One region of the Streptomyces sp. NPDC003393 genome, then DNA from elsewhere that is predicted to be linked to it. Evidence: riboswitches for the same ligand, from Rfam matches in the RefSeq annotation. Region 1 holds a riboswitch; each other region holds the start of a gene.
The links. Region 1 has a riboswitch for cyclic di-AMP ahead of ACWDUZ_RS13335 (transglycosylase SLT domain-containing protein). Riboswitches for the same ligand answer to the same signal wherever they lie in the genome.
Positions count from the first base shown of each region.

Region 1 (4,574 bases):
GGCGGCCGTCTCGGCGGTCGTCCCCGCGGTCGGCCACGGCCACCGCGACGGCCCGTGAAGTGACGCATCAGCACGTCCTGGGGAGGGACTTCGTGAACCATCCGGCAGCAGTCATCGGTGCCGGGCCGTACGGCCTGTCCACCGCCGCCCATCTGCGCGCACGCGGCATCCCGGTCCGCGTCTTCGGCGAGCCCATGGTCGCCTGGCGGGACCACATGCCCGCCGGAATGCTCCTCAAGTCGACCCCGGCCGCCTCCGGCATCGACTGCCCGCAACACGGCCACACCCTGGCCGACTACTGCGACGCGGCCGGCATCGAACGGCTGGTCACGGACGAGGACATCGTCCCGGTGGAGACCTTCGTCGCCTACGGCGAGTGGTTCCAGCGCAGGCTGGTGCCCGAACTGGAGCGGACCCGGGTCGTGTCGGTCGACCGGCGGCCGGGTGACGGCTTCGAGCTGAAGCTGGACTCCGGGGAGCAGTTCACCGCCCGTGCGGTCGTGGTGGCGACCGGCCTGTCGGGCCTCGCCCATCTGCCGGCGGAACTGGCCGCCGCGGCACCGGACGGCCCCACGCCCACCGCGGCGGTCTCCCACAGCTGCCAGCATCACGACCTGACCCGGTTCGCCGGCAAGGAGCTGATCGTCGTCGGTGCCGGCCAGTCGGCGTTGGAGACTGCCGCGCTCGCGTCGGAGGCCGGCGCACGGGTGCGGGTGGTGGCGCGCGGCCGTGGCAAGGTCGCCTTCGGCGCCCCGCCCTGGGACCAGCCCAGGCTGCGCCCCGAGTCCCCCTTCGGCCGCGCCTGGTCGCTGTGGGCGCTCAGCCACTACCCCCACCCCTACCGCCGCCTCCCCGCCCGGCTCCGCCACCATCTGGCCCGGCGGGTGCTCGGCCCGCTCGGCGCCTGGTGGCTGCGCGACCGCTTCGAGGGAACGGTGCCGGTCGTCGAGGTGGCCCGGATCCTCCGCGCCGAGGCCCGCGACGACCACGCGGCGCTGACCGTGCGCACCCTGGGCAGCAGCACCCGGGAACTGACCGCCGACCACATCGTGGCGGCGACCGGTTACCGCGTCGACCTGGCCGCGCTGGGCTTCCTCGGCCACGAGCTGCGCACGGAAGTCGCGGTGAGCCGGGGTGCCCCGAAGCTCGGGGCGGGCTACGTCTCCTCGGTCCCGGGCCTGTACTTCACGGGCCTGCCGGCGGCGGCGTCGTACGGCCCGGTGATGCGCTTCGTGTGCGGCACGGAGTTCGCCTCGCCACGGCTGGCCCGTCATCTGGCGACGGCCCACGGCTGAGCATTCGCGGACGGCGGAGGCGAGTTGGAGGGGGGTGACCCGGTGCAGCGAGGGCCGAACGGGGTCGTCCGGTTCCGGTGGGGCCGGGGGTGCGGCGGATCCGTATTCTCTGATCATGCCCGCTCCCCTTGCACCTGCCCTCATCGCCACCGACCTGGACGGAACGCTGCTGCGCGGCGACGACTCCGTGTCCGAACGGACCGTGGCCGCGCTCGCGCGGGCCGAGGCGGCCGGTGCCCGGCACCTCGTCGTGACCGGCCGGCCGGCGCCGAGGGTCCGGGCGCTGCTGAAGGCGCTGGGCTCCACGGGCCTCGCGGTGTGCGGGCAGGGGGCGCAGCTCTACGACGCCGGGACCGACCGTCTGCTGTGGTCGGTCACGCTGGACACGGAGACGGCGGAGACCGCGCTCGGCAAGATCGAGGCCGAGGTGGGAGAGGTGTACGCCGCCGTCGACCAGGACGGGGCGGACGGGCTCACGCTCATCGAGCCGGGATACCGGATGCCGCATCCGACCCTGCCGGCGTGGCGGGTCGAGCGGCGCGAGGAGCTGTGGCAGGCGCCGATCAGCAAGGTGCTGCTGCGCCATCCAGTGCTGTCCGACGACGAGTTGGCCGAGGTGGCCCGTGGCGCGGTCGGCTCGCTCGCCACGGTCACCATGTCGGGGCCCGGGACCGTCGAACTCCAGCCCTGCGGCATCACCAAGGCGACCGGACTGGCGCTGGCCGCCGAGCGTCTGGGGCTCGGCCGGCACAGCGCCCTGGCCTTCGGTGACATGCCGAACGACATCCCCATGTTCCAGTGGGCCGCCCGGGGCGTGGCCATGGCCAACGCCCATCCCGAGCTGAAGGCGGTGGCCGACGAGGTCACCTCGTCGAACGAGGACGACGGCATCGCCGTCGTCCTCGAGCGGTTGTTCCCCCAGGGCCTGTCCGACGATTCCGATCGGACAGGCCCTGGCGAACGGGTGGGGCGACCGATCAGTACGCGCTGAAGACGTTGTCGATCGAGCCGTACCGGTCGGCCGCGTAGTTGCAGGCGGCCGTGATGTTCGCGACCGGGTCGTAGATGTCGAACGAGGTGCCGTCCACGTGGTACGCGTTGAAGGTCGGCTGGATGACCTGCAGCAGGCCCTTGGAGGGAATGCCCTTGGCGGCGTTGGAGTCCCACAGGTTGATGGCCCGCGGGTTGCCGGACGACTCGCGCATCACATTGCGGTAGATGCCGTGGTAGCTGCCCGGAATGCCCTTTTTGTGCATGATTGCGAGGGACTCGCGGATCCAGCCGTCGAGGTTGTTCGAATGGGCCACCGTGCTCACGGCCGCGGTGGTGCTCTTGGCCGGAGTGGCGGCGGAGGCGCTGGTCGCGCCGATGAGCGGCAGAGCGAGGACGGCCGCACCCGCGCCGCCGGCGACGAGGGTGCGAACGAGACGGGTGGTGCGGGTGCGGCGCTGGACCTGAGCGGACATGCGGATTCCTCTCCTACGCCTGCGAGGTGAGCTGTCGGGTTCGGGCGGGGAGGTGCCCGGCCGCGTCCCGTGGGACGTGGCTTCACCCCGAGCCGTTCCGGCGCGACGTACAACGCTCCGGCCCGGCGACTTACCTGGGTCCCCCGCTCCTGCCATGAGTGGTTCAGTCGATGGGCATCGGGCGGCGGCAGGATTCGGCGTCCGCTCGATGGACCGGGAACGTATGCGACAGCACATGTCCGGAACAAGTGCTCGGTTTGCGGATCGTCCTAGTTGACCTTGATCTGTGGCATATGGGGTGCTTGATCCTTTGCTATCGCCAAGGGTCAACTGGCATGCGGGGGAAGGGAAGGCGAGAAGACGGGCCGCACGGAGGGTCGAGGGCCCGGCGTGACCCAACTCACGGAATTATGGAGAGAGGAGCAATTACGGCCAAACGGGATTGAGATGACAATAGGGTTAAATCGGGCCATGGAGTGTTCGGGCATGATGGTCGTCACTTCGCGTGACGTCATGGCCTGTGCGTACGTGTACACCTGTGCGCATGTGTGCGAGTGAAGGCGGCCCGGGGTAGGGAGAGATGAGTCGCTAAATATATGCTCATGTGTGGTGATAAGCGGTCATATCGGGCGTGATCCGATAGTGCCTGGCCTGTAGCGGTGGGCGCCATCGGTGATCGAAACGTGACCGGATACGCTGACTTGAGTGATGGCAGCGACCTATCGACAAACCGTGTAAGCGCCAGCAGACACCAGCAGACAGGAGACCCCTCGTGACCGTCGTCGGGCCGTTCGGGCTGAGCGTGCGGGACCAGGCTCTCGAAGCCGATGTCCAGGCCGGATTGGCGGCTGTCGAGGAAGGGCTGATCGAGGCCACCAAGAGCGAGGTCCCCTTCATCACGGAGGCCGCGCAGCACCTGGTCAAGGCGGGCGGGAAGCGTTTCCGACCGCTGCTCGTGATGCTGGCGGCGCAGTTCGGTGACCCGTACGCGCCGGGGGTCGTGCCCGCGGCCGTGGTGGTGGAACTGACCCACCTGGCCACGCTCTACCACGACGACGTGATGGACGAGGCCGCCGTGCGGCGCGGGGTGGCCAGCGCGAACACCCGCTGGGGCAACTCCGTCGCCGTCCTCACCGGTGACTTCCTGTTCGCCCGGGCCTCCCAGATCCTCGCCGACCTCGGGCCCGAGGCGGTCCGCGTGCAGGCACTGGCGTTCGAGCGGCTGGTCACCGGGCAGATCCTGGAGACGGCGGGGCCGCAGGACGGACGGGATCCGGTCGACCACTACCTGGACGTGCTGGGCGGCAAGACGGGGTCGCTGGTGGCCGTCTCGTGCCGGTTCGGCGCGATGATGTCCGGCGCCGACGAGACCGTCGTGGACGTGCTGACGCAGTACGGCGAGCGGCTGGGTGTCGCGTTCCAGCTGGCCGACGACGTGCTGGACATCGCCTCCGACTCGCACGAGTCGGGCAAGACCCCGGGGACGGACCTGCGGGAGGGCATTCCGACCCTGCCGGTGCTGAGGCTGCGCGAGCGCGCACAGCGGCTGGGCCTGTCCGAGGACCTCGCGCTGTGCGAGCTGCTGGACTCCGACCTCAGTGACGACGCACGGCACGCGGAGGCGCTCGCGGCGCTGCGGGTGCACCCGGCCCTGGAGCAGGCCCGTCGGGACACCGTGCGGTACGCGGAGGAGGCGCGCGCCGCGCTGGCGCCGCTGCGCGAGTGCGACGCGAAGGCCGCGCTGCTCGAGCTGTGCGACGCGGTGGTGCACCGCGCCGGCTGAGGCCGGTTCTTCCCGGAGCGTCCTGTCGGG
Region 1 is NZ_JBSFRB010000010.1:108,061-112,634, forward strand. Features, by position in the region: gene ACWDUZ_RS13325 (FAD-dependent oxidoreductase) at 93-1,295, shown strand; gene ACWDUZ_RS13330 (HAD family hydrolase) at 1,411-2,286, shown strand; gene ACWDUZ_RS13335 (transglycosylase SLT domain-containing protein) at 2,273-2,761, opposite strand; cyclic di-AMP (ydaO/yuaA leader) riboswitch at 2,765-2,941, opposite strand; gene ACWDUZ_RS13340 (polyprenyl synthetase family protein) at 3,534-4,544, shown strand.

Region 2 (4,574 bases), on a different contig from region 1:
CGACGACACCGAGGAGGCGGCGAAGTGACCGAGCTCGCCACCATGGACTTCCACCCCCAGCCCAAGGCGGGCGAGGCCAAGCCGTGGGCGTTCCCGGCGCCCGAGCGCGACACGCTCGACAACGGCATGACCGTCCTGCGCTGTCACCGCCCCGGCCAGCAGGTCGTCGCCGTCGAGGTGCTGCTGGACGCCCCCCTGGACGCCGAGCCGGCCGGCCTGGACGGCGTCGCCACGATCATGGCGCGGGCCTTCTCCGAGGGCACCGACAAGCACTCCGCGGAGGAGTTCGCCGCCGAACTGGAGCGCGCCGGCGCCACCCTCGACACGCACGCCGACCACCCCGGCGTACGACTGAGCCTGGAGGTCCCCGCCTCCCGTCTGGCCAAGGGCCTCGGCCTGCTGGCCGACGCCCTCAGGGCGCCGGCGTTCGCCGACTCCGAGGTCGAGCGGCTGGTGCGCAACCGGCTCGACGAGATCCCGCACGAGCTGGCCAACCCCTCCCGTCGCGCCGCCATGGAGCTCTCCAAGGAGCTGTTCCCGGCCACCGCGCGCATGTCGCGCCCGCGCCAGGGCACCGAGGAGACCGTCCGCGGCATCGACGCGGCGGCCGTGCGCGCCTTCTACGACCGGCACGTCCGCCCCTCCACGGCCACCGCCGTGGTCGTCGGCGACCTCACCGGCATCGACCTCGACGAGCTGCTCGGCCAGACCCTGGGCGCCTGGACCGGCTCGCCGGCCAAGCCGCGGCCCGTGCCGGCGGTGCACGCCGACGACACCGGCCGGGTGGTCATCGTGGACCGTCCCGGAGCGGTCCAGACGCAGCTGCTCATCGGTCGCATCGGACCCGACCGGCACGACCGTGTGTGGCCGTCCCAGGTGCTCGGCACCTACTGCCTCGGCGGGACCCTCACCTCCCGTCTGGACCGCGTCCTGCGCGAGGAGAAGGGCTACACCTACGGTGTGCGGTCCTTCGGTCAGGTGCTGCGCTCGGCGCCCGACGGCTCGGGCGCCGCGATGCTCGCGATCAGCGGCTCGGTCGACACGCCGAACACCGCTCCGGCCCTGGACGACCTCTTCACGGTGCTGCGCAAGCTCGCCGCCGAGGGCCTCACGGACGCCGAGCGGGACGTCGCCGTGCAGAACCTCGTCGGTGTGGCGCCGCTCAAGTACGAGACGGCCGCCGCCGTGGCGAGCACGCTGGCCGACCAGGTCGAGCAGCACCTGCCCGACGACTACCAGGCGACGCTCTATCAGCAGCTCGTCGCCACCGGCACGGTGGAGGCCACCGCGGCGGTCGTCCGCGCCTTCCCGGTGGACCGGCTGGTGACGATCCTGGTCGGTGACGCGGCGCAGATCAAGGAGCCCGTGGAGGCTCTGGGCATCGGGCAGGTGAGCGTCGTCACGGCCGAGTAGCGATCCGCGGCGACTCCGTCCGGCACGGGCGCGAGGCACGCGCGCGTGGGGCCCTGGTGACCGAAGCGTCACCGGGGCCCTGCGATGTCCGAATTGGGGTAGAGGTTGCCTGTCTGCCCTGTGGCATGCGCTACAAAAGTCCGAATCGGTTTGGGAAGTGACCAAGCTCCCCTCTAGCGTCGGTCCGGCTGTTCGTCGGGCAGTGCGCCGCACCCGCGGCACCGGACAGCCATCGCCGAGTCCCCGTACGGCGCGAGCCAGGGGAGCCGGGGACCCACCCAGTCCCTGGGGTGAATCGGACACCCGCGCGCAGCGAGGGGTCCGTAGGAGACCTTCCTGCTCCGAACCCGTCAGCTAACCCGGTAGGCGAGAGGGAAGGAAAGGACCAGCGTCTGCATGGCGTTCACGCGCGCCACCGGGAAGCATCGCCGCCCCAGCCGCATGCACCGCACCACCGCTTGCGCGGTGGGTGCCGCGGCACTCACCACCACCGGAGTCCTCGGCACTCTCGCCGCCACACCGGCCCTGGCCGCCGAGGGTCCCGCCCCCGAGGAGACCGGCCTGACCCCGGTCGTCACCATCGGTGACAGCGTCGCGGCGAAGATCGATGCCCAGGCCACCGCCCAGCGGAAGGCCGCCGAGCACAAGAAGGCCGAGGAGGCCGCGCGCAAGAAGGCCGAGGCCGCGCGCAAGAAGGCGGCCGAGCTGGCGAAGAAGGAGCGCGAGGCCAAGGAGCGCGCCGCCCGCGAGGCCGAGCGCAGGCGCCTCAACGCCTTCGTGTCGCCGATCGCCGGCTCGTACGTCTCCACCGGTTACAGGACCGGCGGCTCCCTGTGGTCGTCCGGTTCCCACACCGGCGTCGACTTCCATGCCGCGAGCGGCACCTCCGTGCACGCCGTCGGCCGCGGGACCGTCGTCCAGGCCGGCTGGGGCGGGGCCTACGGCAACCAGGTCGTGATCAGGATGGCCGACGGCCTGTACACCCAGTACGGCCATCTGTCCTCCATCGGCGTCTCGGTGGGCCAGCAGGTCGTCCCGGGCCAGCAGATAGGCCTGTCCGGCGCGACCGGCAACGTCACCGGACCGCATCTCCACTTCGAGGCACGCACCACTCCGGAGTACGGCTCCGACATCAACCCGATTCTCTACCTCCGCCGGCACGGTGTGAACGTCTGAGCGACCCACGTGGTCCTGTCCGAAAGCCCCGGCCGGTGAGGCCGGGGCTTTCGGCGTTCCAGGTGGATCGCTGTCCAAAAAATGTGGCTGGATTCCGGCCTGCCGTCGGAAATTGCCGTTCACTGGAATACAGTCGCAACGGGCGTCCGGTGCGGCGCACAGACGGGGATTCCGGCGGGATTCAGGCGGAGGTCGGTCATGCGTATTCCGGCGCACTCGGTGTGCACGGCGATCCGGGACGACATCGTCGCCGGAGTCCATGAGCGCGGCAGCCGGCTCACCGAGGAGGTCCTCGCCCGCCGCTACGGCGTCTCGCGGGTCCCCGTGCGCGAAGCCCTGCGCACCTTGGAGGCCGAGGGCTTCGTGGTGACCCGGCGGCACGCCGGGGCGTGCGTGGCGGAGCCGACCGAGCAGGAGGCGGCCGACCTGCTGGAGATGCGGCTCCTGCTGGAACCGCTGGCCGCGTTCCGGGCCGCCCAGCGGCGCACGGAGGCCCACCTGAAGGTGCTGCGGGGGCTGGTCAGGCTGGGGCAGGAGCGGGCGGGGAGCGGCGGCGGCGAGGAACTGCGGTCCCTGGGGAGCTGGTTCCACGAGACGCTCACCCAGGCCTGCGGCAGCCCGGCGCTCACCACCATGCTGACCCAGTTGCGGCACAAGATCGCCTGGATGTACTCGGTGCCGGTCCCGGCCGACCCCGTGAAGTCCTGGGCCGAGCACGGCGCCATCGCCGACGCGGTGGCGCGCGGCGACGGCGAGCGCGCGCGGGCACTGACCGCCGTGCACGCCGAGCGCGCGAGCGCCGCCCATCGCGTGAGGACTTCGCAACGTCCCGTAAACACGTCGGGTGCACGGAATTAACGCGGCGGCCGTATACAAGAAGGGCTGTTCAGCAGGGGGTATTTTTCCTTGCCCTTTTCCGTGAGTGGCATTCCGGTCTGCCGGAATTTCGCTCGGTGTGTTGCGGGATCGGTCTTTCGAGATGAGTGGGAAAGGGCGAAACCGCGCCACCCCGGACCGGGTGATGCGGTTTCAGCGTCCCGGACGGGACGTCAGCGCTCGATCGGGCCGTCAGACCGTCTCGGGAAGCTCCTCGAGTCCCTCGGAGACCAGCTTGGCCAGCCGGTCCAGGGCGGCGTCCGCGCCCTCGGCGTCGGAGGCCAGGACGACCTCCTCGCCGCCCTGGGCGCCGAGGCCGAGGACGGCCAGCATGGAGGCCGCGTTGACGGGGGTGCCGTCGGCCTTGGCGATCGTCACGGGGACACCTGCGGCCGTGGCGGCCCGGACGAAGATGGAAGCGGGGCGGGCGTGGAGGCCCTCGGCCCAGCCGACGTTGACGCGGCGTTCAGCCATGTGATGCTGCCCTTCGGGATATCAGGGTTGTCTAGACCAGTTTCCCACACGTGAGGCGTGCCCGGAGCGGCACGGTGTCCCGTCCCCGCACGCGTCGGACCGCGGCCTCGATCCGACCCGTTTCCTCGCGCGGTTCCTCCACAGACTGCCTCGCGCCGTTGTCGGACGCTAGCCGTACTCTGGGCCCCATGCAGACCTCGTCGGACCGGCATGAGTATCCCGCCCACTGGGAGGCCGACGTGGTGCTGCGCGACGGCGGCACAGCCCGGATCCGCCCCATCACCGCCCAGGACGCCGACCGCCTGGTCAGCTTCTACGAGCAGGTCTCGGACGAGTCCAAGTACTACCGCTTCTTCGCGCCCTACCCGCGTCTGTCCGCGAAGGACGTCCACCGCTTCACGCACCACGACTTCGTGGACCGGGTGGGGCTGGCGGCCACGGTCGGCGGCGAGTTCATCGCCACCGTGCGGTACGACCGCGTCGGCGCCGGTGGCGCGCCCGCCCCCGCGCCGGCCGACGAGGCGGAGGTCGCGTTCCTGGTGCAGGACGCCCACCAGGGACGAGGAGTCGCCTCGGCGCTCCTGGAACACATCGCGGCTGTCGCCCGCGAGCGCGGCATCCGCCGCTTCACCGCC
Region 2 is NZ_JBSFRB010000018.1:116,326-120,899, forward strand. Features, by position in the region: gene ACWDUZ_RS19485 (M16 family metallopeptidase) at 1-28, shown strand, start outside; gene ACWDUZ_RS19490 (M16 family metallopeptidase) at 25-1,413, shown strand; cyclic di-AMP (ydaO/yuaA leader) riboswitch at 1,637-1,797, shown strand; gene ACWDUZ_RS19495 (M23 family metallopeptidase) at 1,810-2,589, shown strand; gene ACWDUZ_RS19500 (GntR family transcriptional regulator) at 2,788-3,447, shown strand; gene ACWDUZ_RS19505 (HPr family phosphocarrier protein) at 3,658-3,939, opposite strand; gene ACWDUZ_RS19510 (GNAT family N-acetyltransferase) at 4,128-4,574, shown strand, end outside.
Region 2: it holds a riboswitch for cyclic di-AMP, as region 1 does, so the genes downstream of both, ACWDUZ_RS19495 (M23 family metallopeptidase) here and ACWDUZ_RS13335 (transglycosylase SLT domain-containing protein) in region 1, are expected to answer to the same signal.

Region 3 (4,574 bases), on a different contig from region 1:
CTCGAGGTGAACGGCCGGGGCGGCGCCGGTGCCGGCGCCTGCTGCCCGGGCCTGGCCGCCGCGCCACTGGACGACGAACGCGCCGCGGAGCTGGCCAAGGTCTTCAAGGCGCTGGGCGATCCGGTGCGGCTGCGCCTGCTGTCGATGATCGCCTCGCGGGAGGGCGGTGAGGTGTGCGTGTGCGAGATGACGCCGGCCTTCGACCTGTCCCAGCCGACGATCTCCCACCACCTCAAGCTTCTGCGCCAGGCCGGCCTGATCGACTGCGAGCGCCGTGGTACCTGGGTGTACTACTGGGCGCTGCCCGGGGCCCTGGACGAGCTCGCCGGGTTCCTGACGACGCCGAAAGCCGCCCGGACGACGGCGTGACCGCGTCCCTCGGCCGCCGTGTCGCGGCCGAGGGACGCGAAGACCGCCCGAGTCGGTCGTGTGAGACTGCCGGTCCCCCGAGAGAGAGTGCGCCGATGCCCCTTCCGTACGTGCTGTTGTCCGCCGCCGTCTCCCTGGACGGCTACCTGGACGACACCGGCCCCGATCGCCTTCTGCTGTCCAGCCCCGCCGACTTCGACCGGGTCGACGAGGTACGGGCGTCGGTCGACGCGATCCTGGTCGGAGCCGGCACTCTGCGGGCCGACAACCCGCGGCTGCTGGTCAACTCGCCCGAGCGGCGCGCCGCCCGAGTCGCCGCCGGGCGGCCGGAGTACCCGTTGAAGGTCACGGTCAGCGCCTCCGGAGAGCTGGACCCCGAGGCCCGCTTCTGGCACACGGGCGGGGAGAAGATCGTCTACACGACCGACAAGGGTGCCCAGCGGCTGCGTGAGGCCGGTGTCGGCGCCCGGGCCGGCCACGGCGTCGACATCGTGGCTCTGGGGGACGCGCTCGACTGGCGGCTGCTGCTGGAGCATCTGCACGACGTGCGCGGGGTGCGCCGACTGATGGTCGAGGGCGGCGGGACGGTGCACACCCAGCTGCTCCAGCGGCAGCTCGCCGACGAGGTGCAGCTCGTCCTGGCCCCGCTGTTCGTCGGCGACCCCCGGGCGCCCCGGTTGTTCGGTCCCGGCGCGTATCAGGGCGGGCGGCTGCGACGGGTGGAGACGCGGGCCATCGGCGACGTCGTCCTCGTGCGTTACGAGCCGACCGCGCCCGGCACCGGGGACGAGGCCGTCCCCGCGGACCGGCACTGGCTCAGGATCGCCTGCGAGCTGGCGGCCCAGTGCCCGCCCTCGCGGACCGCTTTCAGCGTGGGCGCGGTGGTGGTCGCCGCCGACGGCACCGAGCTCGCCCGGGGCCACTCGCGGGAGGGCGGCGACCCGGTCGTGCACGCGGAGGAGGCGGCACTGGCCAAGATCGATCCGGCCGATCCGCGGCTGCCGGCCGCCACGGTGTACAGCAGCCTGGAACCGTGCGCCCGACGTGCCTCCCGGCCGCGCCCGTGCGCCCGGCTGATTCTGGACGCGGGGGTACGGCGGGTCGTCACGGCCTGGCGGGAACCGGACACGTTCGTCGAGGCCGCCAACGGGGCCGCGGTGCTCCTGGGCGCGGGCGCGGACGTCGTCGTGCTGCCCGAGTTCGAGGGTCCGGCCCGGGAGCCCAACCGGCACCTGGAAGGCGAGGCCCTGGCCCGGGCGGAGGAGAGGCGCTGACGGAGGCGGAGGAGGGGCGCCGGCGAGGGCCGGACCGAGCGTCGGAGAAAGGCCGGACCGAGCGTCGAAGAAAGGGGTGCGCGGGCCGCCCCGCGGATGGCGTACACTGGTGTCATGCCGACGCGGGGTGGAGCAGCTCGGTAGCTCGCTGGGCTCATAACCCAGAGGTCGCAGGTTCAAATCCTGTCCCCGCTACTGAAGGCTCAGGGCCGGAATCCGAACGTGGATTCCGGCCCTGAGTGTTTTCGACCCCGGGTCCGATCCGGGAATCCGCTTCGCGCATGCGCGCGTGGGACGCGCCGGTGATGGTCACGCTCGGCAATTGGATGATCTCCCTCCGCATAACATCTGAGACACCGTCAAATCCTCTGTGACTGCTGTGATGCAGGCGACTCGCCCGTTTTTCGGTGTCCTGGCCCAAAAGTCCTGGCCAAAAAGGTTTAAGGATCAAGCCGGACGGCTTGGAATCGCGCCCCGGCGTCTATTAACGTTCGATAACGCAGCGCGGTCGTCCCAGCCGTCACAAGAGGCGGCTCCGTGCGCACGCGCCGAATCCCGCGAGGGAACCGGGGAACCACCAACGTGGGGTGAATCGCGCGTCATCCACCGTGGCAGCACGGCTGATTGACGCGCGTAGGAGACCTTCCCGCTCCGAACCCGTCAGCTAACCCGGTAGGCGAGACGGAAGGAAAGGAGTACGCCCGAGTGGCGTCCAACCGGCCCGCACCAGAAGCCCCGTCCCTGCCGAGCCAGCGCACCGAGACCTTCGGATACGGCGCTCGGCGCCCCGACGAGGGCCCTTGGGAGGAGTGGAACCCCACCGAGGACTCCCTCCGCCCGGTACGTGGCCGACACCGGGTGGCCAAGCAGCGCGGCGGCGGGCTCGCCCGCAGCTCCACCGTGCTCGGCGTGGGTGTCATAGCCGCCGTCGGCGCGGGCGGCATGGCCAGCGCCAACACCGGCAAGCCCCCGGTCTCCATCTCGATGCCCGACCTGCCCTCCGTGGAGTCCCTGCCCGCCGTCGGCGCGCTGTTCCACGAGACCGACCACGACGCCCCGCAGGGCTCCGCGACCGTGCTCAGCGACGTCGGCGTGAGCTCCGCCGAGACCGGACAGGGCACCTCGGACGCGGGCGAGACGCTGCGCAACCGCATCATGGCCCAGGCCGAGCAGCAGCAGGTCCAGGTCGAGGCCAAAACCCAGCGGGCCGCCGAGGAAGCCGCCGCCAAGAAGGCCCAGGAGGCGGCCGCCAAGGCGCAGAAGGAGGCCGAGGCCAAGGCCGCCGCCGCGAAGAAGAAGGCGGAGGAGGAGGCCAGGAAGAAGGCCGAGGCGGAGCGGCTGGCGGCGCTGGCCAAGCAGTACACGCTGCCGACCTCCTCGTACACCCTCACCTCCACCTTCGGTGAGGCCGGCTCCATGTGGTCCTCCGGCTACCACACCGGTCTGGACTTCGCCGCACCCACCGGCACCCTGATCAAGGCGATCCACAGCGGCACCATCACCGAGGCCGGCTGGGCCGGGGCCTACGGCTACCGCACGATCCTCACCCTCGACGACGGCACCGAACTGTGGTTCTGCCACCAGTCGTCGATCAGTGTCTCGGTCGGGCAGAAGGTGACCACGGGCGACGTCATCGGCCGCGTGGGCGCCACCGGCAACGTCACGGGCCCCCACCTGCACCTGGAGGTCCACCCCGGCGGCCAGGCCACCGGCATCGACCCGATGGCGTGGCTGCGGGAGAGGGGCCTCAACCCCTGAGGCCCCGGGCGTCGAAGCCCGTTTACGCGATTTTTGCGGTCAGGTCCGGCGGGGCGCGGAATGGGCCCCGCCGGCCTGGTCGTTGACGCCGTACATGACTTCCCATCGCAAGCTTGGCTCGTCCGACCTCGAGGTCTTCCCGCTCGCCCTCGGCGGCAACGTTTTCGGCTGGACCGCCGACCAGCAGCGGTCCTTCGCCGTCCTGGACGCCTGCACGGCGGCAGGCGGCAACTTCATCGACACCGCCGACTCCTACTCGGCATGGGTGGAGGGCAACGAGGGCGGCGAGTCCGAGACGATCATCGGCAGATGGATCAAGGAGCGCGGCAACCGCTCCGACGTCGTCATCGCGACCAAGGTCAGTCAGCACCCGGACTTCCGGGGTCTGTCCGCCGCTAACATCAAGGCGGCGGCCGACGCCTCCCTCACGCGCCTGGGCACCGACTACATCGACCTGTACTACACCCACTTCGACAAGCCCGAAGTGCCGGTCGAGGAGATCGTCGGCGCGCTCGACGAGCTGGTGAGGGCGGGCAAGGTGCGGCACATCGCCGCCTCCAACATCTCCGCCGAGCGCCTCCGGGCCTCCCTGGACTTCTCCGACCGCGAGGGCCTCGCCCGGTACGTGGCGCTCCAACCGCACTACAACCTCGTCTCGCGCGACACCTACGAGGGCCCGCTGCGGGACGTCGCCGAGCGGTACGGCCTGGCCGCCGTGCCGTACTACGCGCTCGCCTCCGGCTTCCTGACCGGCAAGTACCGGCCCGGCGCGACGGTGGACAGCGCGCGGGCGCAGGGCGCCGCCAAGCACCTGGAGACCGACCGCGGCCGGAAGGTGCTCGCCGCCCTCGACGAGGTCGCCCGCGCCCATGACACCGAGGTCGCCACGGTGGCCCTGGCCTGGCTCGCGGCCCAGCCGACAGTGGCGGCCCCGATCGCCTCGGCCCGGACGGTGGAGCAGCTCCCGGCGCTGCTGGGAGTGGCGGAGCTGCGCCTGACGGACGACGAGATCGCACGGCTGACCAGGGCGTCGGCCTGAGCTCCGGCCCGGCAGCCCGGCGGCTGAGTGCGGCAGCCCTACGGCTGAGTCCGGTAGGGGTTGTACGGGCCCGCGGGGTGCGGCGCCACCGGCCCGGCAACGCCGTACCCCGGCCCGGGCGCACCCGTACCGTG
Region 3 is NZ_JBSFRB010000020.1:112,214-116,787, forward strand. Features, by position in the region: gene ACWDUZ_RS20815 (ArsR/SmtB family transcription factor) at 1-369, shown strand, start outside; gene ACWDUZ_RS20820 (dihydrofolate reductase family protein) at 465-1,643, shown strand; tRNA gene ACWDUZ_RS20825 (tRNA-Met) at 1,765-1,838, shown strand; cyclic di-AMP (ydaO/yuaA leader) riboswitch at 2,180-2,337, shown strand; gene ACWDUZ_RS20830 (M23 family metallopeptidase) at 2,349-3,401, shown strand; gene ACWDUZ_RS20835 (aldo/keto reductase) at 3,496-4,440, shown strand; gene ACWDUZ_RS20840 (PrsW family intramembrane metalloprotease) at 4,479-4,574, opposite strand, start outside.
Region 3: it holds a riboswitch for cyclic di-AMP, as region 1 does, so the genes downstream of both, ACWDUZ_RS20830 (M23 family metallopeptidase) here and ACWDUZ_RS13335 (transglycosylase SLT domain-containing protein) in region 1, are expected to answer to the same signal.

Region 4 (4,574 bases), on a different contig from region 1:
ACGCTCGGGGTTGGTGACGAACAGGTCGTCGCCGACCAGCTGGACCTTGTCGCCGAGCTTGTCGGTGATGACCTTCCACCCGGCCCAGTCGTCCTCGAACAGCGGGTCCTCGATGGAGACGAGCGGGTAGGCCGCGACGAGCTCCTCGTAGTACTCCGTCATCTCGGCGGCGGAGCGCTCCTTGCCCTCGAAGAGGTACTTGCCGTCCTTGTAGAACTCGGAGGCGGCGACGTCGAGCGCGAGGGCGATCTGCTCGCCGGGCGCGTACCCGGCCTCCTTGATCGCCTCGAGGATGAGGTCGAGGGCCTCGCGGTTGGAGCCGAGGTTCGGGGCGAAGCCGCCCTCGTCGCCGAGGCCGGTGGACAGGCCCTTGGTCTTCAGGACCTTCTTCAGCGTGTGGTAGACCTCGGTGCCCCAGCGCAGCGCCTCGGAGAAGGACTCCGCGCCGATCGGAGCGATCATGAACTCCTGGATGTCCACGTTGGAGTCGGCGTGCGAGCCGCCGTTCAGGATGTTCATCATCGGCACCGGCAGCAGGTGCGCGTTCGGGCCGCCCAGGTAGCGGAAGAGCGGGAGGTCGGACGCCTCGGAGGCGGCGTGGGCGACGGCGAGGGAGACACCGAGGATGGCGTTGGCCCCGAGGGAGCCCTTGTTGTCGGTGGCGTCCAGGTCGAACATGGCCTGGTCGATCAGACGCTGCTCGGTGGCGTCGTAGCCGACGAGCTCCGGGCCGATCTGCTCGATGACGGCGAGGACGGCCTTCTCGACGCCCTTGCCCTGGTAGCGGTTGGGGTCCCCGTCGCGCAGCTCGATGGCCTCGAAGGCACCCGTCGAGGCGCCGGACGGAACGGCGGCACGACCCGTGCTGCCGTCGTCGAGGCCGACCTCGACCTCGACCGTGGGGTTGCCTCGGGAGTCCAGGATTTCCCGGGCTACGACGACGTCGATGGACGGCACGAGCATCTCCTTCGTGGATGTGACGCTGAAAGTGCGGGGCTTGTGAGCCTTGCGACTAGAGCCTAACCGTCCCCGGGCCCCGGCCGTCCGACCGACCGTCCCGTGGACAGGGTGACGGCCACATTGTTCCACACCGGAACAAAAGGAGGGAGCAGTTGCGGAAAGTCGAGGGAAACCGCCGGCGAAAAGGGCCCCGCCCCGGCGCGTACGGGGGAACACGCGCCGGGGCGGGGGGACTGGGGGGACGGGACCCACGGGACGGGGAGCCCGCGGGAGGGGAGCGGACCCGCGGCCCGCGCCGCCTACTTCAGGTGCAGCTGCTGGCCGGGGAAGATGAGGTCCGCGTCCTCGACGATGTCCTTGTTCAGCTGGAACAGCTTCTCCCAGCCGCCCTTGACGTGGTGCTCGGCGGCGATGGAGCTGAGCGTGTCACCGGAGACCACCTTGTACTCGCCGTCACCCTTCTCGACCTTCTTGCCGGCCGGGGTGGTGACGGTCTTCTTCGGGGCCGGACGCGTGGCGGAGCGGTCGGCCGCCTGCTGCTCGGTGGAGCGGGTGGTGGTGCTCTTGGGCGCGGTGCTCTTGGCGGCGCTGCCGGCGGGGGCGGTGGCACCGCTGTAGGGGGTGCTCGACAGGCCCTTGCCGCACACCGGCCAGGCGCCCTTGCCCTGACCCGCCAGCACCTTCTCGGCGACGGCTATCTGCTGCGCCTTGGAGGCCAGGTCGGCGCGCGGGGCGTAGGCGGTGCCGCCGAACGCGGCCCAGGTGGAGTTCGTGAACTGCAGGCCGCCGTAGAAGCCGTTGCCGGTGTTGATGGACCAGTTGCCGCCGGACTCGCACCGGGCGACCGCGTCCCACTCGGAGGCGGTGGCGGCGGAAGCGTTGCCGGCCGCCATCAGCGGGCCGGCGACGGCGGCGGAGGCGACACCGGCGAGTGCGATGGCGCGGGTGGCCTTGGAGGAACGACGGTGCTTGCCCTTGCCGGAAAACAGCATGGATGGATCCCCTCACCGACGCCTGCGAGGTGAGCTGTCGGGTTCGGGCCGGTTGAGTTGCCCGGCCGTGCCCTCGAAGAGGCACGGCTACACCCCAAGCCGCTCGGGCGAACTGCCCGCTGCGGCACTTACCTTGGGTCCCCCGCTCCTGCCTACGGCGCTCGACGCGACGACTGTTCCCGTGCGGCCGCCGGCAGGATTCGGCGTGGCGGCAGCCGGGGCTCGCGGTGGCGAGCGGTCATGACCGTAGACACGAGATCGACGGGATTTCAAAGACGATCACGGCTTCTGAGACTCATCCCACACTTTCACCGAATGGGACATTCAGTACGAAGTGTGACGTGAACTCCTGCTAGTTCTGGGCGCTTTCGACCGGGACATCCAGGCTCTGACCGGCGACGATGCGGTTCGGGTCGGAGCCGATGGCCGCCTCGTTGGCGTCGTAGAGGGCGTGCCACCCGCCGTGGACGTCAAGGGAGTCGGCGATGGAGGCGAGCGAGTCGCCGGCGCGGACGGTGTAGGAGTCGGCGGAGGCGGTGTGCGCGCCGCCGTCGCCCCGGGAGGCGTGCCGGCCGCCGGCCGCGCTCTCCGTCAGGTCCTCGGCGGCGCTGCCGCCGCGGTGCCGGCCGGTGCCCAGGGCCCCGGTGTCGACGAGAGCCGAAGATCCGACACTCTGCCGGTAGTTGTCCGAGTCGTCCCGGTCGGGTGCGGTCGAAGGCGACGCTTCGGGCGTCGCGACACCCTCCGTGCCGGACCCGGGAGTCGCACCGGACTCGGGGGCGCCGCCCTGCTCGCCGGACCGCGAGGGCGCGTCGGACGGATTCACGGGGGATGCGGAGGACGAATCGCCCGAAGAGGAGGATCCGGCACCGAGGCCGGCGTCCGAATCGGACGAGGACGAACCGGAGTTGCCGTTGTTCCGCGACGAGTCATCGAGCCCGGGGTCACTCACATCGGACGATCCGGACGTGCCGGATGCATCACTCGACTCCGACGATCCCGACGCATGCGACGAGTGGGACGCACCGGAGGAGCGGGAGGAACCGGACCTCGAGGACGAGTCGTAGCCAAGACCCGTGTCGACCTTCGCGGCACCGGTGTCCTTGGTGAGCCCGGAGAGCAGGCCGCAGGTGGGCCAGGCGCCGGGGCCCCGGTCGGCGAGGATCTTCTCGGCCACGGCTATCTGCTGGGACCGGCTGGCCTGGTCGGCGCTCGGGGCGAAGTCGAGGCCGCCGTACTCCTCCCAGTCGTCCTGGGTCAGCTGCAGACCGCCGTAGTAGCCGTTGCCGTTGTCGGCGCTCCAGGAGCCGCCCGTCTCGCACTGGGCCACCTTGTCCCACGTAGTGCCGTCGGCCGCGTGCGCGCCGGTGGCGCCGAGGAGCGGGATGGCGATGGCGGAGCCGGTCACTCCGGCGGTGACGAAGAGGGCCGGAGCCTGACGGGGGCGACGGTGACGGCCGTTCCCGGAGAGCATGCAAGGACCTTTCGGCGACAACAGATACCGACGTGACGGGTGATGCTCGTACGCCACGCTGATGCGTGAACGTATCGGCTGAGGATCCTCCGTCACAAGTTCATGCCGCGCAGATCACGTGAAGATCACACAGTTGAACGTGTGTCACCTTTGCTTCCGTCAACGCCGTTCTGCCGGTGGGAGGCCACGCTCTGCCGGGGTGAAGCGCACGGGCAGCGTCCGCAGTCCCCGCATGATGAGTCCGCCACGCCGGCGCAAGTCGTCCGGTTCGGCGTCGAGTCGGAGGTCGGGAAGCCGGGTGAGGAGCGTGGCGAGGGCGGTCTGGCCCTCCAGGCGCGCCAGCGGGGCGCCGAGGCAGTAGTGGATGCCGTGCCCGTACCCCAGGTGCTGGTTGTCGCGCCGGCCGAGGTCCAAGGTGTCCGGGTCGGCGAACCGCTCCGGGTCGCGGTCGGCGGCGGCGAGCACGACGAGCACCGGGTCGCCCGCCGCGATGTCCTGTCCGCCGATGGTGAGCGGCCGGGTGGCGAACCGCCAGGTGGCCATCTCCACCGGGCCGTCGTAGCGGAGCAGTTCCTCGACGCCGGTCTCCAGCAGGCCGCGTTCGCCGCGGGCCAGGGAGTCCTGGAGGCGGTGTCGCTGCTCGGGATGGGTGAGCAGGGCGTAGGCGCCGTTGCCGATCAGGTTGACGGTCGTCTCGAAACCCGCGAAGAGGAGGATGAAGGCCATGGCGGCGGCCTCCTTCTCGGTGAGGTGCTCACCGTGGTCGGAGGCGCGGATGAGGCCGGAGATCAGGTCCTCGCCGGGGGCCGGCTCCGCGGGCAGCGCCTGCCGCTTGCGGTGGATCAGCTCGGCGAGGTAGCCGCGCATCTTCTTCACCGACCGCGCGACGCCACCCCGCGGGCTCTTTCCGTGCCCCTGGGGGTCCGAGGGCTTGCCCCCGGGAAAATGCAGCATCATGCCCGCCCAGTCGCGGAAGTCGTCCTGGTCCTCGCGCGGGACGCCGAGCATGTCGCAGATGGCGTAGATGGGCAGCGGGAAGGCGAACTCGTGGATGAGGTCGGCGGTGCCGCGGTCCGCGAACCCGTCGATGAGCCGGTCGGTCAGCTCCTGCACGCGCGGCGCGAACTCGGCGACCCGGCGGGGCGTGA
Region 4 is NZ_JBSFRB010000004.1:200,119-204,692, reverse strand. Features, by position in the region: gene eno (phosphopyruvate hydratase) at 1-963, opposite strand, end outside; gene ACWDUZ_RS06285 (transglycosylase family protein) at 1,260-1,952, opposite strand; cyclic di-AMP (ydaO/yuaA leader) riboswitch at 1,957-2,122, opposite strand; gene ACWDUZ_RS06280 (transglycosylase family protein) at 2,305-3,426, opposite strand; gene ACWDUZ_RS06275 (cytochrome P450 family protein) at 3,586-4,574, opposite strand, start outside.
Region 4: it holds a riboswitch for cyclic di-AMP, as region 1 does, so the genes downstream of both, ACWDUZ_RS06285 (transglycosylase family protein) here and ACWDUZ_RS13335 (transglycosylase SLT domain-containing protein) in region 1, are expected to answer to the same signal.